2 regions of the Streptomyces crystallinus genome follow, and region 1 is predicted to be linked to the other one. Evidence: predicted binding sites of a transcription regulator. Region 1 holds the regulator's gene; the other holds the start of a gene.

The links. Region 1 encodes HspR, which represses chaperone genes until heat shock. Its sites were predicted from a motif close to TTGAGNNNNNNNNNCTCAA; they were not measured.
Region 2: lon (endopeptidase La) is a predicted target of HspR. The motif match lies at 9,463-9,481, and genes of this name have one in related genera.

Annotation. Positions count from the first base shown of each region.
Region 1 covers NZ_BAAACA010000003.1:29,696-44,748, forward strand. The annotation lists gene ABD236_RS01680 (helix-turn-helix transcriptional regulator) at 1-852, shown strand, start outside; gene ABD236_RS01685 (hypothetical protein) at 880-1,362, opposite strand; gene ABD236_RS01690 (transcriptional regulator) at 1,376-1,759, opposite strand; gene ABD236_RS01695 (hypothetical protein) at 2,348-2,887, shown strand; gene ABD236_RS01700 (helix-turn-helix domain-containing protein) at 2,971-3,156, shown strand; gene ABD236_RS01705 (vanadium-dependent haloperoxidase) at 3,441-4,871, shown strand; gene ABD236_RS01710 (lactonase family protein) at 4,935-6,206, shown strand; gene ABD236_RS01715 (sigma-70 family RNA polymerase sigma factor) at 6,299-7,174, opposite strand; partial or broken gene ABD236_RS01720 (hypothetical protein) at 7,303-7,614, shown strand; gene ABD236_RS01725 (hypothetical protein) at 7,635-7,775, shown strand; gene ABD236_RS01730 (hypothetical protein) at 7,769-8,026, shown strand; gene ABD236_RS01735 (heat shock protein transcriptional repressor HspR) at 8,095-8,556, opposite strand; gene dnaJ (molecular chaperone DnaJ) at 8,558-9,739, opposite strand; gene grpE (nucleotide exchange factor GrpE) at 9,785-10,426, opposite strand; gene dnaK (molecular chaperone DnaK) at 10,426-12,279, opposite strand; gene ABD236_RS01755 (FkbM family methyltransferase) at 12,559-13,311, opposite strand; gene ABD236_RS01760 (MraY family glycosyltransferase) at 13,317-14,345, opposite strand; gene ABD236_RS01765 ((Fe-S)-binding protein) at 14,600-15,053, shown strand, end outside.
Region 2 covers NZ_BAAACA010000063.1:38,346-53,398, reverse strand. The annotation lists gene ABD236_RS32535 (spermidine synthase family protein) at 1-468, opposite strand, end outside; gene ABD236_RS32530 (rhomboid-like protein) at 683-1,528, shown strand; gene ABD236_RS32525 (hypothetical protein) at 1,487-2,041, opposite strand; gene ABD236_RS32520 (GNAT family N-acetyltransferase) at 2,038-2,694, opposite strand; gene ABD236_RS32515 (DUF3027 domain-containing protein) at 2,929-3,177, shown strand; gene ABD236_RS32510 (Imm10 family immunity protein) at 3,315-3,725, shown strand; gene ABD236_RS32505 (hypothetical protein) at 3,803-4,282, opposite strand; gene ABD236_RS32500 (hypothetical protein) at 4,279-5,436, opposite strand; gene ABD236_RS32495 (TniB family NTP-binding protein) at 5,436-6,524, opposite strand; gene ABD236_RS32490 (Mu transposase C-terminal domain-containing protein) at 6,521-8,545, opposite strand; gene ABD236_RS32485 (TnsA-like heteromeric transposase endonuclease subunit) at 8,545-9,210, opposite strand; gene lon (endopeptidase La) at 9,504-11,915, shown strand; gene ABD236_RS32475 (trypsin-like serine peptidase) at 12,051-12,842, opposite strand; gene ABD236_RS32470 (lysozyme) at 12,932-13,756, opposite strand; gene ABD236_RS32465 (M4 family metallopeptidase) at 14,277-15,053, shown strand, end outside.

The DNA of each region.
Region 1 (15,053 bases):
ATCGATCTCGCGCTGCTGCGGCCCGACGCGGACGACGCGGAGCAGCTGCGGCCGGTCCCTCCCTCCGTCGTCCTGAACCAGCTCGTGCAGCCCCTGGAACGCGAGATCCAGGAGCGCAGGAAGCTGTCGATGTCGCTGGCCAGCACTTTCGAGCCGTTTATGACCATCACCAGCGAAGACGCGGCAAGCACCCACGCGATCACGGTCCTTGAGGGACTCGAACTCATCAACACGACGCTGGACCGCGTCATCGACGAGTGCACCAAGGAGCTGCTCACCATCCAGCCCGGCAGCGGCCGCAGACCCGAGACCCTGGAGTCGGGGCTGCGCCGGGTCCAGCCGCTGCTCGACCGGGGCGTGGACATGCGCACCCTCTACCAGCACACCGCCCGCCACCACTCCGCGACCATCGGATACGTGGAGCGGATCGCGCCCTACGGGCTCGAGGTGCGCACGCTGGAAGAGATCATCGACCGGCTGATCATCGTGGACCGCCGGGTGGCCTTCATCCCCGCGCGCAGCGACCGCCGGGTCGCCCTCGAACTGCGGCACGAGGGTCTTGTGCAGTACCTGGTCGGCGTCTTCGACCAGTTCTGGCTGCACGCGGTGCCGTGGGAGGAGGAGGTCCCGTACGGCTCCTCCAAGGCGGAGGGCATCACGGGCGTCCAGCGCTCCATCGCCAAGCTGCTGGTGGAGGGGCATGTGGACGACTCGATCGCCCGGCGGCTCGGGATGAACGTCCGTACCTGCCGCGCGCACATCGCCAAGCTGAACGCGGCGCTCGGCAGCGGCAGCCGGGCGCAACTGGGCTATCTCATCGCCCAGTCGGGGATCCTGGAGCAGGATGACTGAACCGGTACGCACGGCCGCGGAGCGCGCTCACACGTGAGGGTGGCTGCCCGGTGGATCGCCCTCGTCCGTCCCCCTTCCCCGCTGCCGTCCGCGAGGGCGGTGCGGCATCAGGTCCCTGCCGCGCGTCTCGCCCGTGCCCACGATCGGAAGCGGATGCGCGGGGCGCCCGTCGGGGGACTGGGGGAAGCGCAACAGCCGCCCGGGCGCGGGGGGTTGGCCCGCCTCGGGGTGCCCGGCCGCGTCCCCGCCCCCCGGATACCCTTCCCCCTCCAGGGGCCGCCCGCGCCCGTCCTCGCCCCTCCCCGCCGGGGGGCCGCCCAGGACACGGGCGTGCTCCTCCCAGCCCTCCCGGAACCAGCGCAACTGCTCGGACTGGAGCTCGGCGTCGGTGAGGACACGTACGCCGTCGAGCCCGGCGCGCCGGACCTTCTCGCCCAGTTCGATCAGCAGGCCCCCCAACAGCTGGGCCAGAGCGTCCTGTTCGGCCGCTGAACCGTCGCCGTCCGCCATCCCCCGCCCTCCTTCAGGCCCCCGGGCCGCCCGCCCCCTCGCCGCTCTCCGGCAGGAACGCCCGCGTCACACGGACGAAGAGCTCCCGCAGTTCGGGAGGCACCCCCATGCGCCGGGCGGCCTCCTCGGGGCTGAGCGCCTCGGCGCCCTCCCCGTCCTGCCCGCCCCGGCTCACGGCGATCGGCAGATCGTCCTCGGAGAGCCGGCCGGAGCGGATGAGCATGTCCCGCAGCGGCACGCCGAGCACGGCCGCCAGTCTGCGCATGGTCTCCAGGTCGGGCATGCTCTGGCGCTGCAACAGCCTGCTCACGGCGGCCCGGTGGACCCCGGCGTCGTCCGCGAGCTTCGACTTGCCGCCGCCGCGCGGGCTGTCGATGTCGTAGTTCCGCAGCCGCATCAGGCGCTCGATCCAGGCGGCGAACTCCTCCAGGCCGCCCGCGTGGCCGCGGCCGCCCTCGCCACGGTAGCCCTGCTCGTTGCGGGCGCCGGCCCGTGCGCTCGAACCCATGTGGTCGCTCTCCCTCGTCGCCGGGGACAGCGTACCGCCGGGGTGCTCGCACGACAGTAGGTGCGCGCTCGCGCGCAGGAGTCGCTTGCGTACGCGCACGCACCGTGCCACCCTGATCACGCGTTCGCAATTTGCCGAACTCGTGTTCCCATACGTGGGGAGGGGTTTGCACATGCCCGCACCGACGATCATCCCGAAGACACCCTTGACCTCGGACTTATCCCGCTCGGCGGACGAGCTCGACTGGCGCAGGGCCGCCGCCTGCGTGAACCTCCCACAGCACTCCGTATTCACCCGTGTTCCCTCCGAAGCGGAACCGGTATTGCGAGCATGCAACCAATGTCCCATCCGCAGGGAGTGCGAGGTGGTCGTCGACCCCGCGCACACCTTCTTCGACGGAGTGAGCGGCGGACGGCTCTGGCGCAACGGCCGCGAGGTCAAGAGGACCAGGGCGGACGCCTCCCGGCAGGCGGGGCGATGACGACGCGGGCCGCGGGCGCGGCGACGGGTGAGCACACGGACGCGGTCTGGCTGGAGTCGCTGGCCCGCCGCTTCCCCGACCTGCTCGCGGAGCTGGCCCCGTCCCCCGCCGGCCCGCGCGAGCGGCCCGGCGGCGGCTCGCGCGCCACCACCGCCCCGATCCGGCTGCACATCTCCGACGCCGTGCGGGACATCACCGACGGCGTGGTCGAGCTGGAGGAGGCGGTACGGGAGCGGCTCGGCCTGCGTCCGGCGGCCCCGGCCCCGGTGGTGGTCCGGCTGCGCCGCGTCGCCGGACTCCTGGACCGGATACGGGAGTTGCCCGACCTGGCCGCCCATCTCACGGAGGAGACCCGGCGGATGGCCCGGCGCTGCGCCCGTGAGCTCGGGGACCCGGAGCAGATGATCCGGCTCGGCGGGCGCTGCCCGGCGTGCGACTCGGTGTCGCTGCGCATCTTCCCGGAGCGCGGCGCCGTGCTCTGTGTGAACCCGGTCTGCCGCCATGTCGTGGAGACGGCCCTGGAGGAGACGTCGTGAGCGCGTTCGCGGTACGGGGGGCGGTGCCGGGGACGGTGTCAGGGGCGGTGCCTGGGGTGGTGTCGAAGCCGGGGCCCGGCCCGGTGTCCGGGCTGGTGTCGGGCGATCTGGCCGCCGCCGAGGTCGCCGTCTCGCCCGCGACCATCCGCAAGTGGGTCCAGCTCGGCCATCTGCGGTCCGCCGGCAGGCAGGGCCGGCGGCTGCTGTACCGCCTCGAGGACGTCTTCGCGGCGGAGCGGACCGTACACCGCAAGGAGATCCACCCCTAGCTCCGAAATCCCCTGCCGACGATCGGGAAATGGCCTCGCCCCCTGCGGGCGGGGCCATTTCCCATGCCTTCCCGCCCGGCGCCAAATGCCCCTGAAAAAAGACCGGTTGCGGATTCCGGCGCCCTGGATCACACTTGTCGCAGCGGCAGAACTGCGCCCACCTACGGGGCGACGGGTCTGCCGCTTCGTGTTGCCCTGGCGCATTGTCCATCCGACGCGCCACAGCATTTCCCGCCGGCGTCACCACCAGCACGCCGGGGGGTATCGCGAAGGGAACATCACCAGTGGATCAGATCCTGTTCTGGAACGCGGTCGCCCTGGAGGCCGACCGCACCACCCACACCACGGGCGCCCCCGCCGAGAGCGGCTCACGGGGGCCCTGCGGCGCCACCCGCTCGCTGGCGATGGTGCATCTCGCCATGCACGACGCCTACTACGGCATCCACCCCGGCCACGACTGCTACCTGGGCTCCGCACTGCCCCAGGCACCGGTCGGCGCCTCCTCCGACGCGGCGGTCGCCGCCGCCGCGCACGCCACGCTCAACGCGCTCTACCCGACCCAGAAGGACTACTTCAACTCCCAGCACCGGGCCGCCGGGCTCCCGGCTGGCCAGGGCACCAGCGACGGCCACGCCTTCGGCCTGAAGGTCGCGGGCGCCCTCCAGTCGCTGCGGCACGGCGACCCCGGCCTCGGCGACGACGGCTATGTCTACTCCGTCGACCGCCCGCACCACCGGCCCGACCCCGTCGACCCGGGCCAGACCGCGTACGCGGCCTACTACGGCGCCCGCTCCCACCTCTTCGCGGCCACCACCCGCCACCACCTCGACGCCCCGCCGCAGCCGGGCACCCCGCGCTACCAGGCGGCGCTGCGCCAGGTGCGCGCCAAGGGCATCGCCACGCACCTGATGGGCGCGCTGCCCCAGGACCTGCGCGCGGGCCTGCGCTCCCAGCAGGAGACCGCCGTGGGCACGTTCTGGGCGTACGACGGGGTCGTCGGCCTGGGCACGCCGCCCCGGCTCTACAACCAGATCGTCCGCAAGGTCGCCCAGGCCCAGAACAACGACACCGGCCAGAACGCCCGGCTGTTCGCCCTGGCCAACGCGGCCATGGCGGACGCGGCCATCCTGGCCTGGTACGACAAGTACTTCTACGACCTGTGGCGGCCGGTCGTCGGCATCCGTGAGCAGGACATCTCCTCGGGCCCGGCCGGCAGAGGCACGGCGGCGCTGGGCACCGACGCCGACCCCGAGTGGCTGCCGCTGGGCGCGCCCAACTCCAACAACCCGGGCGGCAAGGTCAACAGGACGCCCTCGTTCCCCTCCTACCCGTCCGGCCACGCCACCCTCGGCGCCGCCGCCTTCCAGTCGGTACGGCAGTTCTACCGCCACGGGAATTACGGCCCCGACCAGCTCGCGGACGGTCTGGAATTCGTGTCCGACGAGCTGAATGGCACCACCACCGACACAAACGGGATCGCCCGGACCCGAGTCGTCCGCACCTTCCCCGGCGGGCTCTGGGAAATGATCCGCGAGAACAGCCTCAGCCGGGTTTTCCTCGGCGTGCACTGGAATTACGACGGCTGGGTCCCGAACGCCTCGGGCGACATGGACCTGAGTCTCAACATCGGCGGTGTCCGGCTCGGACTCGACATCGCGAACGACATCGCCCGGCACGGTCTGCGCGCCTCCCGCGCGGCCGGCCCCGCGGCCTAGGGCCACACGCCGATGCATCTGTTGTTCCGCGGCCGCAAGCCGCATTCCGCAAAGGAATTCACCGTGGAAACGAATGAGACCACCGACGCCGTGACCGAGGCCGTGACCGAGCCCGGATCCGGCCACCCCGGCGACAACCCGCCCCCGGCCACGTCCCGGCGCGGCGGCTTCGTCTATGTGATGAGCAACCAGGAGACCGGCAACTCGGTGACGGTCTTCACCCGTGACGTCTACGGCAACCTGACCCGCAAGGGCACCTACCCCACCGGCGGCCTCGGCGTTGGCCGCAGTTACGACCTGGAGGACACCTCCGACCCGCTGGTCTCGCAGGGCTCGCTGATCGCCAGTGAGGACCAGCGGTTCCTGTTCGGCGTCGACTCCGGCAGCGACGAGGTCTCCTCGCTCGCCGTCGAGGGCGAGCGGCTGCGGCTGGTCAGCCGGGTCGCCACCGGCGGCGTCCGCCCGGTCAGCCTGGCCGTGCACGGCGGCCTGCTGTACGCCGTGAACGCCACCGACGGCTCGATCTCCGGCTTCCAGATCGGCGACGACGGCACCCTCACCGCCATCGAGGGCTCCCACCGGTCCCTGATCGGCGGCGCGGCGGCCGGGCCCTCGCAGATCCAGTTCACGCCCGACGGCACCCAGTTGATCGTCACCGAGCGGCAGACCAATGTCATCGACGTCTTCCCCGTCGACGCGTACGGCAGGGCGGGCGAGCCGGTGCGCAACCAGTCGGCCGGCCTCGCCCCCTTCACCGCCACCTTCCACGGCGACGTGCTGATGGTGACCGAGATCATCGGCGCCCCCGGCTTCCTGGGCTCCATGTCCACGTACCACGTCAACCGCGACGGCACCCTCCAGGTGATCAGCGCCGCGGTGACCACCACGGAGCTCACCACCTGCTGGACGGCGAACAGCGTCCTCGACCCGGGCGTCGTGTACGTGGCGAACGCGCAGAGCGGTTCGATCGGCGCCTTCCGCATCGACGAGCAGGGCGCCATCACCCTCTTCCCGGCGGACGGCCACCTCGCCGTCACCCGCAACTCGCACGCCACCCAGGACATGGCGATCACCAACGACGGCCTGTACATGTACGTGCTCACCGCCGGGATCGACGAGAAGATCGCCGACCCGCGGCTGCCCACGTACGTGGAGGGCACGCCGTACTGCGACAAGATGTCCATCAGCGCGTACCGCATCGAGGCGAACGCGGGTCTGACCACCCTGAAGGGCTTCGGCGTGGCCGACGACCCGCCGCGGGTGGTGAGCCCCGGGGTCCTGGCCCCCAGCGCGGGCGGGCTCGCGCCCGGGTCGGAGGGCATCGTGGCGTTCTGACCCGCTCAGGTCGCGGATGCGGCTGCGGGCCGGACGAGAGCAGGGGCCCACGGCCGTCCCGCGAACGCCGGCCGTGGGCCCCCTCGTACGCCCTACGCGGCCAGGACCGCCAGGTCCAGCCGCCGCAGCCGGTCCGGGTCGGCCCGCAGCGTGATCTCGGTGATCCGGCCGCCCGCCAGCGAGAACCCGATGACCACCTTGAGCTCGCCGCCGGGGGCCCACACCGCGCCCACCGTCCCCTCCACCAGCGCCAGTTGGGCGAACTGTGCCCGCCCCTTGAACGTGCCGGCCACCGCCAGCGCCCCCCGGACCTCCCCCATCGCCCCGACCTCCACCGTCGCCCGATCGGCCCGGACCACCACGTCCGGGTCGAGCAGGGCGAGCAGCGCGTCGAAGTCGCCCGCCCGCGAGGCGGCGAAGAACGCGTCGACGACCTCCCGCTGGCGCGCCAGATCCGCGTCCGGCACCGGCGCGGACTCCTGCACCCGGCGCCGCGCCCGGCTGGCCAGCTGGCGGGTGGCCACCACCGACCGCCCCACCACGGGAGCGATCTCGTCGAACGGCACCATGAACATGTCGTGCAGCACGAAGGCGATCCGCTCGGCGGGCGCCAGGGTGTTCAGCACGATCAGCATCGCCAGCCCCACCGAGTCCACGAGCAGCACCTCGTGCTCCGGGTCGCCGGGCTCCTCGTGCTCGCGCGCACGCACCGGCACGGGCTCGTCGTACAGCAGCTCACGCCGTGAGTCGCGGGAGCGCAACATGTCCAGACAGACCCGTCCCACGACGGTGGTGAGCCAGCCGCCGAGGTTCTTCACGCAGCCGGCGTCGGTGCGGCTGAGACGCAGCCACGCCTCCTGGACGGCGTCGTCCGCCTCGTTGAGGTTGCCGAGTATCCGGTAGGCGACGGCCCGCAAGTGGGTCCGGTTGGCTTCGAACCGCTCGGCCAGCCGTTCGCCCTCGTCCACGTTCACGGTCACTTCTTCCCCTGCCTCACCCGTAGAGGTGACACCGACTGTATCCGCTGACCCGCCCCCCGGGTACGCCCACTCGACCCTCAACAGCGTGATGGATCAGGCCATTTGACGGAGGCAGCATGCCCCGACCACCCGTATCACCCGCCCCCGGCGCCGCCCGGGTCGACGCGGCCCGCGCCCAGCGCCTGGAGGCGCTCGGCCGCGCCTGGGCCTTCGAGCTGGGCGGCGAGCTCTTCGAGCTGCCCCGGGAACTCACCCGGGAGAGCGCCCGCGGGCTGCGCGCCCTCGGCGGCGACGACCTGCGCGCCTCCCTCGAACTCCTCCTCGGCGAGGCCCAGTCCGCACGCCTTCGCCGCCATCGCCCCACGCCGCCCGACATCGAGGCGGTCCTCGCTTCCTGGGGCCGGGACACCGGGCTCGGCCTGGGGGAAGGCTGCGCCTCGGCGCGTACGTGGAGGACAACGCCGAGGCGCTCGAAGCCGCGCTGCTGCGCCACTACGGCGTGGACCTCCTCGACTGGTACCGCGGCCGGCTCTCCTCCCGCCGCCTCGCGGTGCTGATCAGACATCTACCGAAGGAGCCGTCATGGTGAGCAGCGGCCAGGCAGAAGGGGTCGCCATCGAGCTGGAACGGCTGCGCCGGTCGGTGGAGGTCGGCTTCGCCACCACCCGGGGCGATCTGGCGCTGCTGCTCCAGCGCGCCGACCAGACCGACAAGACCCTCTCCGAGCACGACGACCGCCTGGACGCGCTGGAGCGCGCCCGCTGGCCGCTGCCCGCGATCGCCGCCCTGACCTCCTGCGCCGCCCTCGCGGTGAGCGTCTGGCAGGGCACGGGCCACTGAGAGCCTGTCGTGGAACGCGAAAAGGGCCCGCACTCCCTCACGGGGTGCGGGCCCTTTTCGCGTAGGGACTACTCCGACGGCCGCTTGGGCCGCCACACCACCAGGGCGCTGGTCTGCTGCACGTCCTGGTAGGGCACCAGATCGCGCCGGTACGACGCGTGGACCTGGGCCTCGCGCTGCCGCATCGCGGCCGCCGCCCCGTCCACCGCCGCCGAGAGCTCGGCGACGCGCTGCTGGAGCGCGGCCACCTGGTTCTCCAGCTCGATGATGCGCTTGATGCCGGCCAGGTTGATGCCCTCGTCCTGCGACAGCGTCTGCACCGTACGGAGCAGTTCGATGTCGCGGGCCGAGTAGCGCCGGCCGCGCCCGGCCGTGCGGTCGGGCGAGACCAGGCCGAGGCGGTCGTACTGGCGCAGGGTCTGCGGATGCAGCCCGGAGAGCTGAGCGGCGACCGAAATGACGTACACCGGCGATTCGTCGGTCAGTTCGTACGGCTGTGACATGTCGAAGCGTCGTCGTCGGCCGTCCATCTCATGCTCCCTTCGCGGCCTGGAACAGTTCTGCCCGCGGATCGTCGTCCGCAGTCGCCTCGCGGAACGCCTCCAGGGCTTCGCGTGCCTTGTCGCCGAGGTCCTTGGGCACCATGACCTCCACGGTGACCAGCAGGTCGCCGCGGGAGCCGTCCTTGCGGACCGCGCCCTTGCCCCGGGCCCGCATCGTACGGCCGTTGGGCGTGCCCGCGGGGAGCTTCAGGGTGACCGGGGGCCCGCCGAGGGTGGGCACCTTGACCTCGCCGCCGAGCGTCGCCTCCACGAAGGTGACGGGCACGGTGACGGTGAGGTTGTCGTCCTTGCGGCCGAAGACCGGGTGGCTGTCGACGTGCACGACCACATAGAGGTCGCCCGCGGGTCCGCCCCGCTCGCCCGCCGCTCCCTTGCCGCGCAGCCGGATCCGCTGGCCGTCGAAGACGCCCGCCGGAATCCTGACCTGCATGGTCCGCGACGACTTGGCCCGCCCGCTGCCCTTGCAGACCTCGCACGGGTTCTCCGCGATCAGACCGCGGCCCTTGCAGTCCACGCACGGGTCGGTGAGCGAGAAGCCGCCGCCGGTGCCGCGCGAGACCTGGCCGGTGCCGACGCAGGTCGGGCACACCCGGGGCGTGCCGTTCTTGTCGCCGGTGCCCGAACAGGCCTTGCAGGGGGCCTGGCTGGAGAGCCGGATCGGGACCGTGGCCCCGTCGACCGCCTCGGTGAAGCTGAGCGTCACCTCGGACTCCAGGTCCTGGCCGCGGCGCGGCTGGGTCCGGGTGCCCGGGCCCGCGCCGCCCCGGTTGAAGAGGCCGCCGAAGACGTCGCCCAGGCCGCCGCCGAAGCCGCCACCGCCGCCCGCCCCGGCCTGGGCGCCTCCGAAGAGGTCGCCCAGGTCGAAGTTGAAGCTGCCGCCGCCGGCGCCCGGACCGGCCCGGAAGCCGCCGTTGCCGAAGAGGGCGCGCGCCTCGTCGTACTCCTTGCGCTTCTTGGGGTCACCGAGGATGTCGTTCGCCTCGGAGACCTCCTTGAAGCGCTCCTCCGCCTTGGCGTCGCCCTTGTTGGCGTCCGGGTGGAACTCGCGGGCGAGCTTGCGGTACGCCTTCTTGATCTCGGCCTCGGTGGCGTCCTTGGGGACGCCGAGGACCTTGTAGTAGTCCTTCTCGACGAAGTCCTTCGTGCTCATCGACGTCCCTCCTTCCGGACGGTCACTTCATCCCCGGCCGCCGCGTCAGCCCTTGTCCGGGCCACCGCTCTCCTCGTCGGCCTTGCCTTCCTTGCCCTCCTTCGCCGCGCCCGGCTGGGGCTCGGCGACCGCGACCCGCGCGGGGCGGATCGTGCGCTCGCCGATCCGGTACCCGGGCTGGAGGATCGCGACGCAGGTCGTCTCGGTGACGTCCGGCGCGTAGCTGTGCATCAGGGCCTCGTGGACCGTCGGGTCGAAGGGCTCGCCCTCCTTGCCGAACTGCTGGAGGCCCATCTTCGCGGCGACCGTCTCCAGCGACTCGGCCACCGACTTGAAGCCACCGGTCAGCTCGCCGTGCTCACGGGCCCGGCCGATGTCGTCGAGCACGGGCAGCAGCTCGGTCAGCAGACCCGCGACGGCGATCTCCTTGACCGTGACCCGGTCCCGCTCCACCCGGCGGCGGTAGTTCTGGTACTCGGCCTGGAGGCGCTGGAGGTCCGTCGTGCGCTCGCCGAGCGCGGTCTGGGCCTGGTCCAGCTGGGCCTGCAGGGCGATTTCCTTGGCAGCGTCCCCGGCCGGGGCCGCCTTCGCCTCCTCGGAGGTGTCGGCGGCCTTCGGCTCGGCGTCTTCCTGTGCGCCGGAGGGGACGTCGGGCTTCTCCTCGAAGCCCGGGGTCTCCTCAGACATCAGGCCGCGCCACCCTTCGCGTCGCCCGGCTTCTCGTCGTCGACGATCTCGGCGTCGACCACGTCGTCCTCGGGCTTGGCCTGGGCGCCCTCGGCGCCGGGAGCGGCACCCTGGGCGGCCTGGGCGTCGGCGTACATCGCCTGGCCGAGCTTCTGGGAGACGGCCGCGAGCTTCTCCGTCGCGGTACGGATCTCCGCGGTGTCCTCGCCCTTCAGCTTCTCCTTGAGCTCGGTGACCGCGGTCTCGACCTCGGTCTTGACCTCGCCCGGGACCTTGTCCTCGTTGTCCTTGAGGAACTTCTCGGTCTGGTAGACGAGCTGCTCGCCCTGGTTGCGGGACTCGGCGGCCTCGCGGCGGCGGTGGTCCTCCTCCGCGTACTGCTCGGCCTCCTCGCGCATGCGGTTGACCTCGTCCTTCGGCAGCGAGGAGCCGCCGGTGACGGTCATCTTCTGCTCCTTGCCCGTGCCCAGGTCCTTCGCGGTCACGTGCATGATGCCGTTGGCGTCGATGTCGAAGGCGACCTCGATCTGCGGGACGCCGCGGGGCGCCGGCGGCAGACCGGTCAGCTCGAACATGCCGAGCTTCTTGTTGTACGCCGCGATCTCGCGCTCGCCCTGGTAGACCTGGATCTGGACGGAGGGCTGGTTGTCCTCGGCGGTGGTGAAGATCTCCGACCGCTTGGTCGGGATCGTCGTGTTCCGCTCGATGAGCTTCGTCATGATGCCGCCCTTGGTCTCGATACCCAGGGACAGCGGGGTCACGTCGAGGAGCAGGACGTCCTTGACCTCACCCTTGAGGACACCGGCCTGGAGGGCGGCGCCGATGGCGACGACCTCGTCCGGGTTGACGCCCTTGTTGGCGTCCTTGCCGCCGGTCAGCTCGCGCACGAGCTCGGCGACGGCCGGCATACGGGTGGAGCCACCGACGAGAACGACGTGGTCGATCTCGGAGAGCTGGATGCCCGCGTCCTTGATGACGTTGTGGAACGGGTGCTTGCAGCGCTCCAGGAGGTCCGCGGTCAGCTGCTGGAACTGGGCGCGGGTCAGCTTCTCGTCCAGGTGCAGCGGGCCCTCGGCGGACGCCGTGATGTACGGCAGGTTGATCGAGGTCTCGGTGGACGAGGACAGCTCGATCTTCGCCTTCTCGGCGGCCTCGCGCAGGCGCTGGAGCGCCATCTTGTCCTTGCTCAGGTCCACGCCGTGGCCGGACTGGAACTGCTTGACCAGGTAGTCGACGACGCGCTGGTCCCAGTCGTCACCACCGAGGTGGTTGTCACCGTTGGTGGCCTTCACCTCGACGACGCCGTCACCGATCTCCAGGAGCGACACGTCGAAGGTGCCGCCGCCGAGGTCGAAGACGAGAATGGTCTGGTCGTCCTTGTCGAGGCCGTACGCCAGGGCGGCGGCGGTCGGCTCGTTGACAATACGCAGGACGTTGAGGCCCGCGATCTCACCGGCCTCCTTGGTCGCCTGACGCTCGGAGTCGTTGAAGTACGCCGGGACGGTGATGACCGCGTCGGTCACCTTCTCGCCCAGGTACGCCTCGGCGTCGCGCTTCAGCTTCTGCAGGATGAAGGCGCTCATCTGCTGCGGGTTGAAGGTCTTGCCGTCGAGGTCGATCTTCCAGTCGGTGCCCATGTGGCGCTTGACCGAGCGGATGGTCCGGTCGACGTTGGTGACGGCCTGCCGCTTGGCGACCTCACCGACGAGGACCTCGCCGTTCTTGGCGAAGGCGACGACGGACGGCGTGGTCCTGGCGCCCTCTGCGTTGGTGATGACGGTGGGCTCGCCGCCTTCGAGAACGCTGACGACGGAGTTAGTCGTGCCCAGGTCGATGCCGACCGCACGTGCCATTTTGATTCCTCCAACTGACATCTTGAGTGGAACTGACTCAAGGATGCATGACGAGTTCCTCCCGGTCAACAGAGCTGAGTCACCCGGGCTCAACTTTCATGGTGCCCGGACTGTCCCTGCACCCCGGTGGCCGTTGCTCGCGCAGTTCCCCGCGCCCCTGAAGCGCCCCTGCGGGGCGATCAGTCGGCTGGCCGAGGCGGCTGGCTCAGCCACGGACTACCTAGGGGCGCGGGGAACTGCGCGACCAGCCACCCACACAGCCGCAGACGAAGGCCGGGCCTAGTCCTCCCGCAGGAGTACCAGTTCGCACTGCAACAGGCGCCCGTCCCGGGGGTCCGTCAACCCCGGGCGGACCGACATCAGCGTCAGGCCCAGTTCGCCCCGCGCACACGCCAGCACGTCGTCGAAGCCCGCCCCGCCCTCGTACAGCGGCACCAGCGACGCCCCCGCCTGAAGCCCCACGATCTCGTCCGCGAAGGCCCCCGCCCCCCGCAGCACCTCCCGCTCGTACCCCTGCACGGCCAGCCGCAAAAAGACCCGCTCGCCGGGCGCCGTGACCCCCTCCCACAGGGCGTCCAGGCGCTGCGCCTCCACACTGCGCGTCCCGGTGTACGCCGCGTGCGGCGCCGCCGCGAGGTGCCGCGGCAGCATGGGCAGCGCCGAGCTGCTCACCCCCGCGTCGCCCGCGATGTTCAGCGTCAGCGGCCCGGCCCGCTCGCCGAGCGCGTACGGCAGCACCGACCAGAAGGGGTCCTCCGCGGCCCGCAGCCGCAGCTCGGCGCGCGGCTCGCGCAGCGGCTCGAAGGAGACGATACGCCCCTCGTAGCCGCAGCGCCGCAGCAAGGACCCGTACGCCCCGCCGTACGCGCCCACGTCCAGCACGAGGTCGATCTCGTACCGCCGCAGCAGCCGCACCAGACGCGACCCGTCGTCGTCGGGGAGCCGGCCGCCGGGCGCGCCGAGCGGGCGGACGATGCGGCGCAGGGCCGTACGGGCGCGGTCGCCCACGGCGGCGGTCATGGCGGCGGTCATGGCGGTCACGCCGGTGCTCCTTCACGCGCGGCCCCGGGGGCCGGTCGGGTACGCAGGGCCTCGTCGCCGTACACCGGCACCCGCAGCAGCAGCACCACCGCGACCGCCGCGCCCAGCACGAGCGGCAGCACGGCGGGCGGGGCGAGGCGGCCGTCGTGGACGAGCAGCGAGACCACCGTCCCGGCGAGCGCGGCGAGCCCGAGGACGACCGCCGTGCCCTGCACGGTCAGCCCGCTCAGCCGCAGCCGGTGCGCGATGTGGTCGGCGGCGCCGTCGCCCAGCGCCCGCCCGGCGCGCCGGCGCGAGAGGAGGACCAGGGCCGCGTCGGCCAGCACCACGGCGGTCAGGGCGAACAGCGAGGCGCCGGCCCGGACCGGGTCGGCCTCGGTGTGGACGAGCACGGCGGCCGAGGCGAGCAGGAACCCGGTGAAGAGCGAGCCGCAGTGGCCGAGGACGATCCGGGCGGGGTGCCAGTTGTGCAGCAGGAACCCGGTGAGCGAGGCGGCCAGGACGCTCAGCAGCAGGGCGAGCCCCGGCAGCGCGTCCGCGATGGCGCAGACGGAGAGCCCGAGCGCGGTGACCCCGGCGACCGTCCCCATCGCCCCGTCGGAGGCGTCCAGGAGGCTGAAGGCGTTGGTGACCAGCACGATCCAGACGACGGCGAGCGCCCCCGGCCCGGGCGAGAGCCCGGACGCCAGGGCGACCACCACGGTGGCGGCGGCGGTCTGCACCCCGATACGCACCCGCGCCCCCAGCGGTCGCAGGTCCCCGGCGAGACCGAGCAGCGCCACGGCCCCGGCGGCGCCGAGCAGCGGCCCCACCCCGTCCCCGAGGGGGGCGAGCCCGAGCACCGGCCCGGCCCCGACCGCGGTGAGCGTGCCCACCGCGACCGCGATCCCGCCGAGGTGCGGGGTGCGGGCGGGGCGCGTGCCCCGGTCGGCGGCCCCGGCGCGCAGAACGGCCGCGCGTACCACCGCGGCCAGCAGGGCGGTGCAGAGCAGGGCGGCGACGGCGGCCGTGAGCCCGGAGATCATGCGAACCAAGTTAGATTGTTATGTCCGTGTATGGGCTGAATAACACGATGGACATTTCAAAAGTGCCGAACCCTGTCCGACACTGGTCCCCCAGGCCGGCCGGCGACCCCGCCGCCGGCCCGGTCACTGAGGGCCGCCTGAGCGACACAGATCACCGCGTGCGCGGCTACATCGCCGTCGCATAAATGGGTACGCTCAGACGAGCTCGATAAGTTACTGCTTAGTAATCCCTGGCAGGCCCGAGGAGCCCCCACATGCAACTCGCCGCGATCGTCGTGTCGCTGGTCCTAATCGCGGTCGGCGTAGCGCTGTTCGGCCGTGCGATCTGGCAGATCTACCAGTTCATCCGGCTCGGCCAGCCGGTGCCCGCGGGCACCCGCACCGACGAACCCGTGCAGCGCACCGTGACCGTGGTCAAGGAGTTCCTCGGCCACACCCGGATGAACCGCTGGGGCATCGTCGGCGTCGCGCACTGGTTCGTGGCGGTGGGCTTCTTCTCGCTGCTGCTGACGATCGTGAACGCGGTGGGCCAGCTCTTCCAGGCCGACTGGCTGATCCCGGTCATCGGTGACTGGCTGCCGTACGAGATCTTCGTCGAGTTCCTCGGCCTGATGACGACGCTCGGCATCCTGACGCTGATCATCGTCCGCCAGCTGAGCAAGGCCGACAAGCCGGGCCGCAAGTCCCGGTTCGCGGGCTCCAACACCG
Region 2 (15,053 bases), on a different contig from region 1:
GGTCCAGTCGGGCCCGTTGTCGATGTCCAGGCAGAGCGCGTCGTAGGTATCCCGACCACCCGTCACATGGGCGACCAGATCGGTGTGCAGCACCTCGGTGCGGGGGTCGGCCAGGGCCGCCTCGGAGAGCGCCGCCAGCGGCCCCGAGCGGTGCCAGTCGATGACCGCCAACTCGCGTTCCACCACGGTGATCCGGCCCCACCGCGGGTCGGCGGCGGCGTGTGCGAGGGAGAAGCCGACGCCGAGCCCGCCGATGAGCACCGAGGGCCGGTGGCGGCCGGCCGGCAGCGCCTCGTACGCGGCGTCCACCAGCAGCCTCTCGGAGCGCCCGTCGGAGGTGTCCATCAGGAAGGTGCCGTTGGCGATGATCTCGAAGTGCGGGCCGCGCCGTCTCAGGACCACCTCCCCGTACGGTCCCTCGCGGCGGTCGAGGACGACCGGCTCGGTGATCGGGTCGGCGATGGGCATCGAAGGACCTCCTCAGAAGCGGAGCGAACGGCTCGGGGGCTGACGCGCGGCCTGCGCCGAAGGTTGTCCAATGTGGCACAAGTCATAGACGCGGACGGGAGCGTTCGCAGAGGGTGAGCGTTGTACAAGCGTAGGCAGCAAGGCCGGACGATCACCGGCGTGGCTTGTGGTTCCGGGTGCGAGTGTGCGGCGCCCGGTGGAAGGGGCCTCACCGGTGCACCCTGAACGAACGCGTGAGCAGGCGCGGCTGCTCGACGGCATCCCGAGCCAGCGGCCGACGGCCGTCCGGGAGAAGACGGCGGACGAGACGTCGGAGGGCGGGGACATCGCCAGAAGCGCCGCGCCGGCCGAGGTGCCCGCCGGGCCGGGGGCGCGCGCCTGGGGGCGCCGCGCCGTCCAGTTGCTGCCCACTCCCACCGGCACGCCCTTCACCTTCGCGTACACCCTGCTGCTCTTCGCCACCTCGCTCTACGCCGAGTTCGGCGACCCGGACACGGTCCGCACGCTGCTCGAAGGCTCCAGCACCGATGTGCAGCACCTCAGCCGCACGCCCGTGCTGGTGATGATCGCCAGCGCGCTCTGGATCGCGGGCGGCATCTCCTCGCCGTGGGCCGTCGGCTTCGTCTTCATCCTCACCGCGCTGGAGCGCCGCGTCGGCGGGCTGCGCACGGCCGGGGTGTTCCTGCTCGGCCATGTGGTGGCGACGCTGGCCACCGAGGTGCCGGTGGGCGTCTCGGTGATGGCGGGACAGCTGCCGGACTCCTCGCTGCACCGCCTCGACTACGGCATCAGCTTCGGTCTGATGGCGAGCGTCGGCGCGCTCGCCGGGCTGCTGCGCCCGCTGCTGCGGTGGCCGCTGCTGGGTGTGATGGCCGTGCTGCTCGTCCAGGACCTGCTGGACATGGCGGATCCGCTGGCCAGTTGGGGCCATCCGACCGCCCTGCTCGTCGGTGTCCTCTGCTGGCCGGTGCTGCGCCGGGCAGACCGGCGCGGGGCCGCCCGGCGCGAGAGGGAGCCGTCAGCGGTAGCCGACGGGCAGCTGGGCTCGTACGTCCCGTAGCGCCTGGCCCTGGTGCCCGTCGTCGGTCAGGACGACGTGCCCGTCGTACGTGAACTGGTACATCAGCGCGTCGGCCACCGGCCTGCCGGTGGGGCGCGGCGGCAGATGCGCGAAGTCCGCGCGCTCCAGGGCGGCCCGGAGCTTCGTCAGGGCGTCGGGCGCCAGCTTCCCGGTGGTCTGTCGGCCGTCCCGGCGGGTCGAGGTGTACGAGCCGTCCTCCTTCACCACCAGCTCGTTGTGCAGCCCCGCGAACCCGCCGCTCACCACGAGCGCCATCAGCTGCCCGTGCCGGGCGGGCGGCGGGGGCGTGTCCGTCGGGGAGGTGCCCGGCGCGGTGGCGGGCGGCGAGGTGGCGGGCGGCGAGGGCTGCGCGCTCAGACTCGTGCTCGGCGCCGCGGTGGGCGGCTTGGAGGCGCCGTCCGCGGACGAGCTGTCCGAGTCGCAGGCCGTCGCCGCGAGCAGCGTGACGAGCAGAAGTGCTCCGGTGGTCGTGGTCCTGCCCGTGAGGCTCATGGAGCCGAGGATGCCGGATCGGTGGGAGCGAAGTACAGGCTCGCCATGGGCGCGTGCGTCGTCCAGCCCAGCGATCCGTACAGCGCCCGGCCCTCGGGGGTGGCGACCAGGACCCCGGTGGTGGCGCCCGCCGCGTGGGCGCCGCTCTGGAGCGTGCGCATGACGACGCCGCCCAGGCCGCGGCGGCGGTGCTCGGGCGACGTCTCGATCTGGTCGGCCACGGCGGTGGTGCCGGTGGGGGCGATCTGGCCGCGCGCGGCGAAGTGCCCGGCCTCGGTGCGCACCAGGACGCGCAGGACGCCCCCGGTGGTCCAACGGGTCAGCGTGTACCCGGCCGGGACCGCCACCTCCTGCGGGGCGAGCGGCACCGTCATCAGGAAGCCGGGCTGGTCGAACTCCCAGCCGGGCCCCACCCACGGCCGTACCGTCTCGTCGTCCGCGAAGAGCTTCAGCCAGGTGTGCGGGGCGGTCGTCGCCTCGACCAGCTTGCGCACGGACGCCTCGTCGGGCTCCGGGAGCACATGCCGGCAGACCTGCTTGACCTGGCCGACGTCGACGGTCCACCCCCAGGGCTCGGCGACCGGCGCCGCCGCGCCGCGCGACACCACCCACCCCTTGGTCCAGGCCTCGACGAGCTCCGCTACCGACTCCATGGCTGCCCCCTTGCGCAGTGACGATACGAGTAATGCGAGTAATAGTCTTTCGCAGTCAGTGACTATTACAATATCCTTTGCAAGTGATGTGTGCGACATCACGACTCGATGGCCTGGGGCTCGCAGGAAACAGTTAGCGGCGAGACCCAGGTTCCGTGCAGATTGACCTTGCGAATCCGGCGAGAGGGTGGGGAACCGATGGCTTCCGGCGGGCATCAAGCAGGTGGCGTGGGGATGGATGACGGCGAGGTCCATGGGCGCTGGTTGCGGCTGCTGAATCGCTCCACTGGAGAGGCCGGATATCGGGATGAATGGTTCGACGAGCAGTGCGGCGGGTGCAGGTTCTGGATCGCGCTGCGGGGAGAGTTGGGCCTGGACTGGGGGGTCTGCACTCGTGTCGACTCGCCGTTCGACGGACGGGTGCGCTTCGAGCACGACGGTTGCGAGCGCTTCGCCGTTCGCGAGGATGGAACGTTCGGCTGAACGCGTGGCTAGGACGGCCTCTTCGTAGCCCGCTGTAACGGCTTCGTCTGACCCTGACTGAGCAACGGTTTGGAGTGGTCGATGACGTCGACGCCCCTCCTGCGAGCCGTGTCTGACCACGCTGATACAACCTCGTCATGACGTACCGATTCACTGCTCGTGTCGCCAGCACGGAGATCGATCCTGACGGCTACTTCACCGAGGCAGGCCTTTCGGAGCACGAGGATGGCAGCGGCTTCATCCTGATGTTCATGGCAGGTGAGGAAGAGTCCGACGACCAAGAAGTCGAGCTGGGAATGGACACGCACTGCCTGGTCACTGCTGACCAGGGGACCGCCTACGGCTGTGTTCGTGAAGCCGTCCTGGACGGCAACGTGCTCCGCATTTCGCTGGATCCCGAAGCGCTGGAGAGTCTTCGGTTGAACGAGGGCGAGATCGAGGCCGTCATCGAGGCGCCGGGCGAAGACGTCGCGCGGTTCCGGGAGGTCCTCGCGCAGGTGCTCACCTATGGGCGAGTGGACGCCATACCCACGCTGCTATCGGTCTGATGAGAGGGGTGGGGTCAGCTCAATCGGTTCCTCCCCGACGCAAGATCGGGACCCAGGTATGTCGGCTGGAGGGCTTCTCAGGCGTCGGTCTGGCCCGGGCCGTCGTAGTAGCCGGGCCGGGCCAGGAGGACCGTAGTGAAGTAGTAGCCCTGCTCTTCATGGGGTTCGTCGTCGGCTTCGAACGGGCGCCAAAAACTCAGCAGCAGATCCGGCGCGACGAATGACGCGGGGTCCTCTGGATCGGCAGCGATCGTCGTCAGCGCGGCCATGCGCCTCACGACTTCGCGGGCCGGTAGGCCGAAGACGTCGATGCCGCGGAAGAGGACGGCGTCCGACGAGTTGGCCGGGCGTCCGAACTCCACCGATTCCAGGCGGTCGCGCATGCATCCAATGCTGATCATCAGGCCGCTCGGTCGGAAGATGTGCTGCCCCGGGCGGTCGGACGGCGAGACAACTGTGGGCTCGCGCATCGACTGGAGTGCGCTGTCGGCTTCCCGACGCGGCATGCCTATGTGCAGCGGTCCGACTCCGGTGGGAGGAGCGAGCTCGAAGTTCATGGCTGCATGGTGCCACGGGCGACTCTCGGGGCTGGATTGAGCTTTTGGCGCTCTCGTGCCGTTGTGGTCTGCATCAGTTCGTCGACGCGGGCGCTGTGCCAGATCACGCCTTCGAACTTCTCGTAGGCGGGGGTCCAAGCACGGGTGAGCACGGGTTTGAGGTGGTTGTGGAATAACAGGTTCCGTCCCGCGTTGCGACGAGTGCGACTGAACCACAGAGCGCTCTTTTCCTGGCGCTGTTCGTGGCCGCGGTGGCGTTCGGGGAGTCGGCCTTGCGTGCGGCCGGGTCTGAAGGTGACGAGGGGGTTCGACGGCGGTCGCCATGCGTCCGTGTCGGCCCAGTGAGCGATGGCGTCGCTGTGGTCGTGGCTGTTCCTGTAGGGGTAGTCGATGCGCTTGCTGATTTCGCCGTAGAAGCCTTCGCGTTCGGCGGCTGTGCCGCTTGCCAAGCGTCTCCACTGGGGTGAGGCAAGGAGGGCGGCAACCCTGACGGCTTCGGGATAGACGGCGGCGAAGAGGCGGGAGGTGCTGTACGACTTCTTGACCGTTTCGGGCGGGATGAGGACGTGGGCGCGTTCGTCCCAGGTGTGCCAGACGTGGTGCGGGTTTTCGGGAGGTTCCTTGCCCGTCCAGATATGCCCGCAGAAGGTGAAGGCGGTCAGCAGCGCGTCGTAGGTGGCGGCCCAGCCGTGCTGGCGCAGGATGCGCAGGTGCTTGCGCTGGGCGCCGACGATTTCTGGCAGGCCAGCCAGGCTGACGGAGGTCTGGTCGGCATCGGGCGGACCGATCCAGACGCTGTGGCGGGTGCAGACGTAGCGGTGGTGCGGCAGGAGTCTGGTGACTCTGCCGCCGGGGTGTTTGCTGTCGCAGTGGTGGCAGCCGGGTTGTGGCTGGTGGCGGAACATGGCCCAGTCGGGTTGTGGGGTCCGCAGTTCGGGCAGGGCGCCGGCGAGGGCGTGAACTGTCCGGCCGGTGACGGCGGCGAGCCGTTCGGGAACGACGACACGGCGCATACCGCCGGAGGCTTCGCGTTCGGTGACGCGACGCCAGAGGGCGTTGATGTCGAGGCCGTGGATGGTAGCCAGGCGGCCGATGTAGGAGGCGGCGATTTCGTGCTGTGCGGGTGGGACGGGGTCGGGCAGGCGGGTGAGCATCAGGCGACGCGCCTCCGGCGCGAGCGGGGCCGTTCGGGGGCGGTGAGAGCCTCGGAGCGTTCGGCGGCGAAGTCGACGGGCACTGTCTCCAGAAGGTCTTCGGTGATGCGCTCGCTGCCGTCTTCGATGGCCAGCACGGCGGCCCCTCGGATGAGCTGTGACAGGCTGCCGATCATGCCGCCGGAGCGGTGGTAGAGGTACTCGCTCAGGCCCGTGAGGCTTCCCGGCTGGTGGTCGTGGAGCCCCAGCATGGATTCCAGCGTGCCGACCAGGGACCGCCATGCGTTCCGGTCCGTGCCGGGGGCGTAGGAGAACGGGATGGCGGGGATGACGGTGAACCGCCCGGCGATCTGGCGGCCGCGGGTGCCTGCGAACAGGCCCTGGGCCTCGACGTCGATGCCCGCGTAGGCGAAGGTGGCGGGCAGCCTTTCGGCGAAGTACTTCAGCTGGTCGGAGGCTTCGGCGCCGGTGCGGGTGGCCAGGTTCAGGTTGTGCAGTTCGTCGACCAGGACGAGATCGACGTGGACGTGTGCGGCGGTGGCGCAGACCGCGTTGACCACGTCGGCGATGTTGAAGCGGGCGGGGAAGTCCAGGCCGAAGAACCGGACGAACTCCATGGCGAGCATCTTCGGCGTGGCGGCCGGCGGGACGGTGACGTAGACGACCGGGAGCCGGGAGCGGTCGTGCGGGTGGCGCCTGCGGACGGCGATCTCATGAGCCCGCCCGAGCTGGGACAGCGCGGTGGTCTTCCCCGTGCCTGAGGCGCCACTGATGATCACGCCCCGGCGGGCCGAGATCTGCTGCCGATTGAGCTGGACCAGGAGCCGCGAGGTGGCGACGACCTTTTGGATGGTCGGCGTGTTCACCAGCGGCAGGTCGGCGTGGTAGTTCCGGCGCCGTTCGTCGTCGTGCAGCTTCTCCTGCCGGGACAGTGCGGCCCGCTGGGCTGCGGTCAGCAGCGCAGGCGGGGCCGCTTCGTGCTCGACGAAGCGGCGCCACCCCTCCTTCGTGGTCAGCGGGCTGTCTGGCGGTGGCTCCTGCCCCCTCGCCTGCTGGGGGATGAAGGAGGCGCGGGAGGACCTGGTCATAGCCACCTTTCGGCTTCTGCGTGGGCGTCGAAGACACCGAACGGGATCACCTCGGCCGGTTCGGTGGTGCGGTCGGATGGTGCTGGCTCCGGGGCTCGCGGGGCGGGCGGCCGGTGCGAGGCGGCTCCGGCGCGTGTGCGGCCGGCCACCTTTGCGGTGCGGGTGTCGGGGCCGTGCTCGGCGCGGGGCAGAAGTGTGTCCAGGACCCGAGCCACCGCAGCCTCGTTGGTGTTGTCCAGGCCCGTCTCGGTGGCGAGGCGCCGTGCGTGCTGCCAGGTGAAATCAGCGAAGCGAGCGCTGACCAGAGGGAGATGCACCCAAGGGACGGTGACCCAGCCTCGGGGGGTGCGTACGAATACCTGGGAGAGGTCGTAGGGGTCGTAGTGCACTTCCCAGAGCCCGCGCTTGGTGGTGTGGCCGGAGTGCTGGCGTCGGAAGGGGCCCAAGTCCGGGGTGTCGTAGGTCCGGTAGCCGATCCGGATGCCGTAGTCGTTGATCGCCCGCCAGGACACCGGCAGCAGTTCCAGATAGTCCTCGCCGCGCAGGACCAGCGGCAGGTAGCCGCAGGCCGCGACCAGTGAGGCGTACTCGTCGTTCGGTGAGATCGCCTTCTTGGGTCGGTAGGGGTCGCGCAGGCTGTCGTGGGGGCGGGCCTGCCATCCGGCCAGCACCCACTCGTCCAGCAGGTCCTGGAGTTCGGGGATGGTCCAGGCCGCCTGGTCCTCGACGCGCTCGCCGCGGCGGGAGACGTTCGGGCCTGTGTAGCCGGCGAGGTGCTGACAGAACAGCGTGTTGATCGCGGAGAATGTCGCCTCCACGATCGCCTTGTCGGTGGGCGTGCGGGGTCGGGCGCGCTGGACGGAGATGCCCAGTCGGTTGCAGGCCCTTGTGAAGGTGTCGGACAAGAACACCTTCCCCCCGTCGATGACGATCGTGTCCGGCACGATCACTGGTTTCGCGGCGGCTTGTTGCATGCGCGCGTCCACGTCCAGCAGTCGCTTGTGCGGCATCCGGGACGCCGCCATCCGCAAGGACGCGGCCCAGCCCGGGCGCATCGGCTCGGGCACCAGCATCTTGGCCAGCAACAGGGAGGCATCCACCGCCTTGGTGCCCACCGGTCGCAACACAGCGGCGCAGATGGTGCGCGTGGCGACATCGACCGCGATCGTCAGGTCCGCGCGGGCCGTCAGCCCGGAGTCGAGCACGACCATCACGTCCAGCGGCGTGGAATCGATCTGCACCTGTTCGCCGGGTCGGGCAGCGAAGGTCGGCGTGAACGGCTTCTGTGGCCGGTTTGCGGTCTGCCGGCGGGTGACGGCCGAGCCGAAGGTGTGCCGTCCGGTGGAGAGCCGGTCCACGAGCTTGTAGAGGGTGCTGCGGCTCGGAATCGGCACCACACCCGGACCGTGCGTCTCCTCGATCTGTTTGATCACGCGGCGGATCAACCGTGAACGGGTGCCGGTGGACGCTGGAGTCTCTGCGGCGACGGCCTCCTCGATGACCGTGACCAGCCGGGCATCGGCCCGTCCCGTCGTGTTCGCGAGCCGGGTCGTGCGCTGGTCCACCAATCCCCACAGACCTTGCCGGGCATAGGCGTAACGCCGCCCCTGGACGGTGCGGATCCCGACACCGAGCTCTGCCGCCTTGGCTGCGTCGCGCTCGGCGAGGGAGCGGGTGGCTGGCTCGTATTCGGGCCGGGGGGTCGACCCGGGTGCCGCGTCCGAGGGCAGGCCCGTCTCCACCTCCACCACATGGCGTTCCCACTCCTGTGCGGCGGCCAGTACGGATGCTGGAACCGTGCTCAGCAGCCCCGACGGCTCCAGTTCGGGCAGCGGGTCCGCGCCGGTGACCGCGAAGTCTGGGGAGGCCATCAGGTAGGAGGCCAGCACCACGGTTTCCGAGCCGTCCGAGGAGCGGAGTCGTACCGAGGTCCCGGACAGAGCCACCACCTGATGATCAGTGTCGTCGAAGCTGACCCAGTCACCGGTTCGCAGCACGAAGGCGTCGCCTCGCAGCGGCATCAGCCCACCTCCGGCGAGACGACTGACGCGGCGTGCATAGGAACCGACAGATCCACCGCCAGCTCGTGCTGCCAGAGCAGGTGGAACAGCACGGGCAGCACGGCGATCGGATCTCCCGCGAGGCCGGCGCCGTCCATCAGCAGGCGAGGCTCGGCAAACACGTCCCGCAGGGTGGAGACGACAGGCTCCAGGCGATGCCGCGGGTGCCGGTAGCCCGCCAGCCACCGCACATTTCCGACCACGATCGGATCAGGTGTCCCGACCAGCCGGAAGTCCCACCCCAGGAGGTCACAGGCCCTCCGAGCCGCATCGAACTTCACCCAATCTCGCGGCTTGCGCCGGTCCGCCGGGCGGCAGTCGACCACGATCGCCGAACCGTCCTGGCGGCGGGCGAAGTAGTCGGGGGCGTGTGAGATGCCCTTGCCGTTCTCTGCGGCCCAGAACAGCCAGAACGGCTGGGACGACAGACCGGTCACCGACGGATCGAAGTCGAGCAGCATCACATGATCGCGCTCCAGCCACGATTCGTACCCGATGTGCCCGCCGACCGTCGAGGACCACCACAGCCCCGGCAGATGCCGCTGCCCCTTGTACGACTGGAACCCGCGTACGGGCAGCACGGACTCGAACCGCACTGCCCACGCGTCCGACAGCGGGCGTCGGATCTCCGATCCATCCGGATCGACGTACGCGACCTCAAAGCCCTCGGCAGGAGGCCCCGGCCACTCCGCCGGGTACAGCGTGCAATCCCTGGTCCACGCCGAGCTAACGGCACCTATCTCGCAAGGTCACCCCGGACGCCGCAAGATCCCTCGCAACGTTGAACCGGACCTCGCAAGGTTCACCGCTACAGGACATACAAGGGGTGATCGCTCAGAGCGAACACCTCGCGGGGAACATTCCTGCGCTCACAACCATTGAGTCGGCATAGCTCAACTTGACTGCCGAAGGGGAGATCATGGCTCACTCGTCCGCACCGCTCACCCTGCCTGTGCTGCCGCTCGACGACGAGGTCGTGCTGCCCGGGATGGTCGTACCGCTGGATCTGTCCGACACCGAGGTGCGGGCCGCGGTGGAAGCCGCCCAGGCGGCCGCCCGGTCCGAGGGCTCCTCGGCCGGCAAGCCCCGGGTGCTGCTCGTCCCGCGCATCGACGGGGCCTACGCCGCGACCGGCGTGCTCGGCACCGTGGAGCAGGTCGGCCGGCTCTCCGACGGCGACCCCGGCGCGCTCATCCGCGGTGTCACCCGGGTCCGCATCGGCGCCGGGACCACCGGCCCGGGCGGCGCCCTGTGGGTCGAGGGCACCCAGGTCGAGGAGACCGTCCCCTCACCCCTGCCCGGCCAGGTCACCGAACTGGTCAAGGAGTACAAGGCGCTCGCCACCGAGTGGCTCAAGAAGCGCGGCGCCTGGCAGGTCGTGGACCGCGTCCAGCAGATCGAGGGCGTCTCGGCCCTCGCCGACAACTCGGGCTACTCGCCCTTCCTCACCACCGCCCAGAAGGTCGAGCTCCTGGAGACCGCCGACCCGGTCGCCCGGCTCAAGCTCGCCACCGAGCAGCTGCGCGAGCACCTCGCCGAGCAGGACGTGGCCGAGTCCATCGCCAAGGACGTCCAGGAGGGCGTGGACAAGCAGCAGCGCGAGTTCCTGCTGCGCCGCCAGCTCGACGCCGTCCGCAAGGAGCTGCGGGAGCTCAACGGCGAGTCGGAGGGCGACGAGTCCGACGACTACCGGGCCCGGGTGGAGGCCGCCGACCTGCCCGAGAAGGTCCGCGAGGCCGCCCTCAAGGAGGTCGAGAAGCTGGAGCGCTCCAGCGACCAGTCCCCGGAGGGCTCCTGGATCCGCACCTGGCTCGACACCGTCCTGGAACTGCCGTGGCAGGAGCGCACGGAGGACGTCTACGACATCACGGGCGCCCGGGCGGTCCTCGACGCCGAGCACGCGGGCCTGGAGGACGTGAAGGAGCGCATCACCGAGTACCTGGCGGTCCGCAAGCGCCGGGCCGACCGGGGCCTGGGCGTGGTCGGCGGGCGGCGCGGGGGCGCGGTGCTCGCGCTCGTCGGCCCGCCCGGCGTGGGCAAGACCAGCGTCGCCGAGAGCGTGGCGCACGCCATGGGCCGCAAGTTCGTCCGCGTCGCCCTCGGCGGCGTCCGCGACGAGGCCGAGATCCGCGGCCACCGGCGTACGTACGTGGGCGCGCTGCCCGGCCGGATCGTACGGGCGGTCAAGGAGGCCGGGTCGATGAACCCGGTGGTGCTGCTCGACGAGATCGACAAGATCGGCTCCGACTTCCGCGGCGACCCCGCCGCGGCCCTGCTCGAAGTCCTCGACCCGGCGCAGAACCACACCTTCCGCGACCACTACCTGGAGGTCGAGCTCGATCTGAGCGACGTCGTCTTCCTGGCCACGGCCAACGTCCTGGAGGCCATCCCGGAGGCCTTGCTCGACCGGATGGAGCTGGTGCGCCTCGACGGCTACACCGAGGACGAGAAGGTCGTCATCGCCCGCGACCACCTGCTCCCGCGCCAGCTGGAGCGGGCCGGGCTGGACGGCGGCGAGGTGGTCCTGGAGGAGGGCGCCCTGCGCAAGCTGGCGGGGGAGTACACCCGCGAGGCGGGCGTGCGCAATCTGGAGCGCTCGCTCGCCCGGCTGCTGCGCAAGGTCGCGGCCCAGTCCGAGACCGGTGAGCGCGAACTGCCCGCCACCCTCGGCCCCGACGACCTGCGCGCGCTCATCGGCCGGCCGCACCACGTCCCCGAGTCCGCCCAGGACCCGGCGGAGCGGCGTACCTCGGTGCCCGGTGTGGCCACCGGCCTCGCGGTGACCGGGGCGGGCGGTGACGTCCTGTTCGTCGAGGCGTCGCTGGCCGACCCGGAGACGGGCGCGGCGGGTCTGACCCTCACCGGCCAGCTGGGCGACGTGATGAAGGAGTCGGCGCAGATCGCGCTGAGCTTCCTGCGCTCGCACGGCGCCGAGCTGGAGCTGCCGGTGGCGGACCTGAAGGACCGGGGCGTGCACGTCCACTTTCCGGCGGGCGCGGTCCCCAAGGACGGCCCGAGCGCGGGCATCACGCTGGTCACCGCGCTCTCCTCGCTGCTCAGCGGCCGGCTGGTGCGCACCGATGTGGCGATGACCGGCGAGGTCTCGCTCACCGGCCGGGTGCTGCCGATCGGCGGCCTCAAGCAGAAGCTGCTCGCCGCGCACCGGGCGGGCATCACCACGGTGGTGATCCCCAAGCGCAATGAGCCGGACCTGGACGACGTGCCCGCGGAGGTCCTGGAGAAGCTGGAGGTCCACCCGGTCAGCGACGTCCGCCAGGTCCTGGAGATCGCGCTGTCCCCGGCGGCGGTGCGGGTGCCGGTGGCCGTGTAAGGCTCTGTGCCCCTTTTGCTCGGTGTCTGTCTGCGGGCCGTGGTGGGCTGAGCGCGCAGTTCCCCGCGCCCCTAGGTGGTCAGGGGCGCGGGGAACTGCGCGAGCAACCCACCACGGCCCGCAGGCGAAGCACCCCTATGCTCGCGCAGCGCGTTCGTACAGCCGTCGCGCCCGTGCGTCGAAGAGCACCGCCGTGGAGGCGACGTCCGTGTCGCCGCCGCTCAGCACGCCGATGAGATGGCCCAGGTGGTCCGGCCCCCGGTAGTCCGCCAGCCAGGGGCTGCCGCTGGTGCCGGTCCAGAACCCGGCGCAGTCGATCCGTACGTCGCTCTCCAGATCGGGGTCCGGGCGGGTGTCGGTGGTGCAGGCGATGGGCCGGTTCTCCGGGTTGTGGTCCTCGTCCGGGTAGCCGAAGACGGTGACCCGGCGGCGCGGCGCCGAGCCCCAGTCGGGCTGGGCGGCGCCCACCACGCTCTGCACACTGCGGCCCCTGGCGTCCGGCTCCAGGGTCAGGAAGGCGTAGTCGAAGGAGTCGTCGCCGTTCCCGGACCAGCGCTCGTCGGCCTGCACGGCCCTGACCTTCCAGGTCCCGTACGGGGTGGCGCCCTTGACCGCGCCGGAGTAGCCGGGCGCGAACTCCATCGAGCCCGCCGACCCGGCGTCCGCGCAGTGCGCGGCGGTGGCCACGACATTGCCCTTGGGGCTGGCGACGACGCTGGCGGTGCACCAGTGCCGGTCGCCGTCGACCAGCACGCCCACGGAGGGAATTCCCGAGGTGGCGGTGGCCGAGGACTGCGGGGCGGGCGCCGGTGGCACCTCATCGGGCCGGTCCTGCTGGGGCGCCGACGCGGCCGACCCGCCGCACCCCGTGACCAGGGCCAGCATCCCAGCGGCGGACAGCCGCCCCACCGTTCGCAGCACGCGCATGGCGACCATCCTGTCGTATGACGCGACCGGCGACGGTGAGGCCCCCGGCGCGCGTCGGCGCACCGGGGGCCTTCCCTGCCGCTCGCCCGCTAGCCGTTGGCCAGCGCCTGGAGCCGGTCGTACGCCCCGTTGAACTTGGAGTGGTCGCCGACCGTGGGGCCGGAGGAGGTGTACTGCCACATCGTGTAGTAGCCCCAGCCGGCCGGGAGGGCGCCCGGGTCGGTGTTGTAGCGGGCTATCCACAGCGGGTTGGTGGAGCCGAAGGCGACGGAGTTGCCGGTGCACTGGGTCCACCAGCTGGTGGCGGTGTAGATGACCGCGTCCCGGCCGGTGCGGGCCTTGTACTGGTTGACGAAGTCGCGGATCCAGCTGACCATCCCGGCCGCCGACTTGCCGTAGCAGGCGGCGCCGTACGGGTTCCACTCGATGTCGAGCGCGCCCGGCAGCGTACGGCCGTCGCGCGACCAGCCGCCGCCGTGGTCGACGAAGTAGTCGGCCTGGGCCGCGCCGCTCGTGGTGTCGGGGGTGGCGAAGTGGTAAGCGCCCCGGATCATGCCGACGTTGTACGAGCCGTTGTACTGCTGGGCGAAGTACGGGTTGGTGTAGTACGTGCCCTCGGTGGCCTTGACGTAGGCCCACCGCACCCCGCTGTTCCACAAGGTGGTCCAGGCGACGTTGCCGTTGTGGCTGCTGGTGTCGACGCCCTCTACCTGGGCGACTCGGGTGGAGCGCGGGAGCCCGCCGGTGCCGTCGTGGGCGGCCACACCCATGCCCATGGTGGCGGAGCCACGGGCGGGGGTCTGGGCCGCGCCCGAGACACCGGGGGCGGTGAGCAGGAGGGCGAGGGCCGTGAGGAGGATTCCGGCCGCGGCGAGGGGGCCGCGACGGGCCGTTCCGGGTCTGTGCACGGGCATTGCGTGCCTCCGAAAGGCGTGGGTGGGGGGACGTGCGGGGGGAATCGACATGTCGTTGTGGACATGTCATACGGAAAAAGCTACGCACGTAGACCGTGACGCGAAAGAGGTTCTGGAACTGTCATTGGCCCAGGCCTCTGGCGGCGCGGCGGCGGCCGGTGCCAGCTGCGCCGACCGCGCGCGGCCGCAAGTAACTTTCAGCCGTGGGCGGTTGGGGGCCGATCGGCCGGTCCCGGTGTCCCGTCCGCGTCCCCGCCCGGTCCTCCGGGTCGCGTTCGCGCCAAAGTCCCCATGTCAACACACAGGCCCCATTGAGGAGTTCGTCCCCCACAGGCTTGCATGGCCATGACCAGTCGGCGCCACCGGCGCCACCGCCTTCCGCGCGGCCGACGCCGCCCGCGGAGGGCACCTCGCAACGGCCCGTGGAGGAAAGACCTTGCACAAGCCCAGAGCAGGCAGAGCCGGAGCAGGCAGCACCCGGGGGAGCAGGACGGCCGGCTCACCGGCCCGGGGCGCGTCCGTGGCCGCGCTCCTCGGGGCGGCGGCGCTCCTCGCCACCGCGGTACCGGCGGCCCACGCCGCGCCCTCGGCGCAGGCGCCGGCCGCCGACGTCGTCCCCGGCACCGGCACCGCGACACCCGCCCTCGTCGACGGCCTCCACGAGAGCGCCGACGCCAAGGCGGCACCCGCCGACGCGGCCCGCAGCCACCTCGCCGCCAAGGAGAGCCGCTACCGGATAGCCGACCCCGGCCGCGACCTCACCCCCGTACAGACCCTGAAGCAGGGCGCGGACGAGACCGTGCGGCTCCAGCAGAAGCACCACGGGGTCGAGGTGCTCGGCGGCCAGTACGTGGTGCGGATGGAGAAGAAGGACGGCAAGCGCGTCGTCACCGGCACCTCCGGCAAGTACTTCACCGGGCTGACCGCGTCGACCGAGGCCACGGTCTCCCAGGACGTCGCCGTGCGCCGGGCCGTCACCTCGGTCGCCGCCCGTCTCGGCGGCGCCACCCTCGGCAAGAAGGACGTCCAGAGCGCCAAGGACGCCAAGACCAGGGCCGCCGCCGCGCTCACCGGGCGCGCGGGCGGCCTGGTCGTCGTCCCCCAGGGCGCCGGCGTCCTCACCTACCGGGTCACCGTGCGCGGCACCGACACCGCCACCGGCAGGCCGGTCCTCCAGGACGTGTACGTGGACGCGCGCGCGGGCTTCCCGGTGCTCCAGTACAGCCTGATCAAGACGCTCACCGCGGACCGGCCCGCGACGGGGAGGACGGTCGCGCCCCAGGCCCGCCAGGCACCT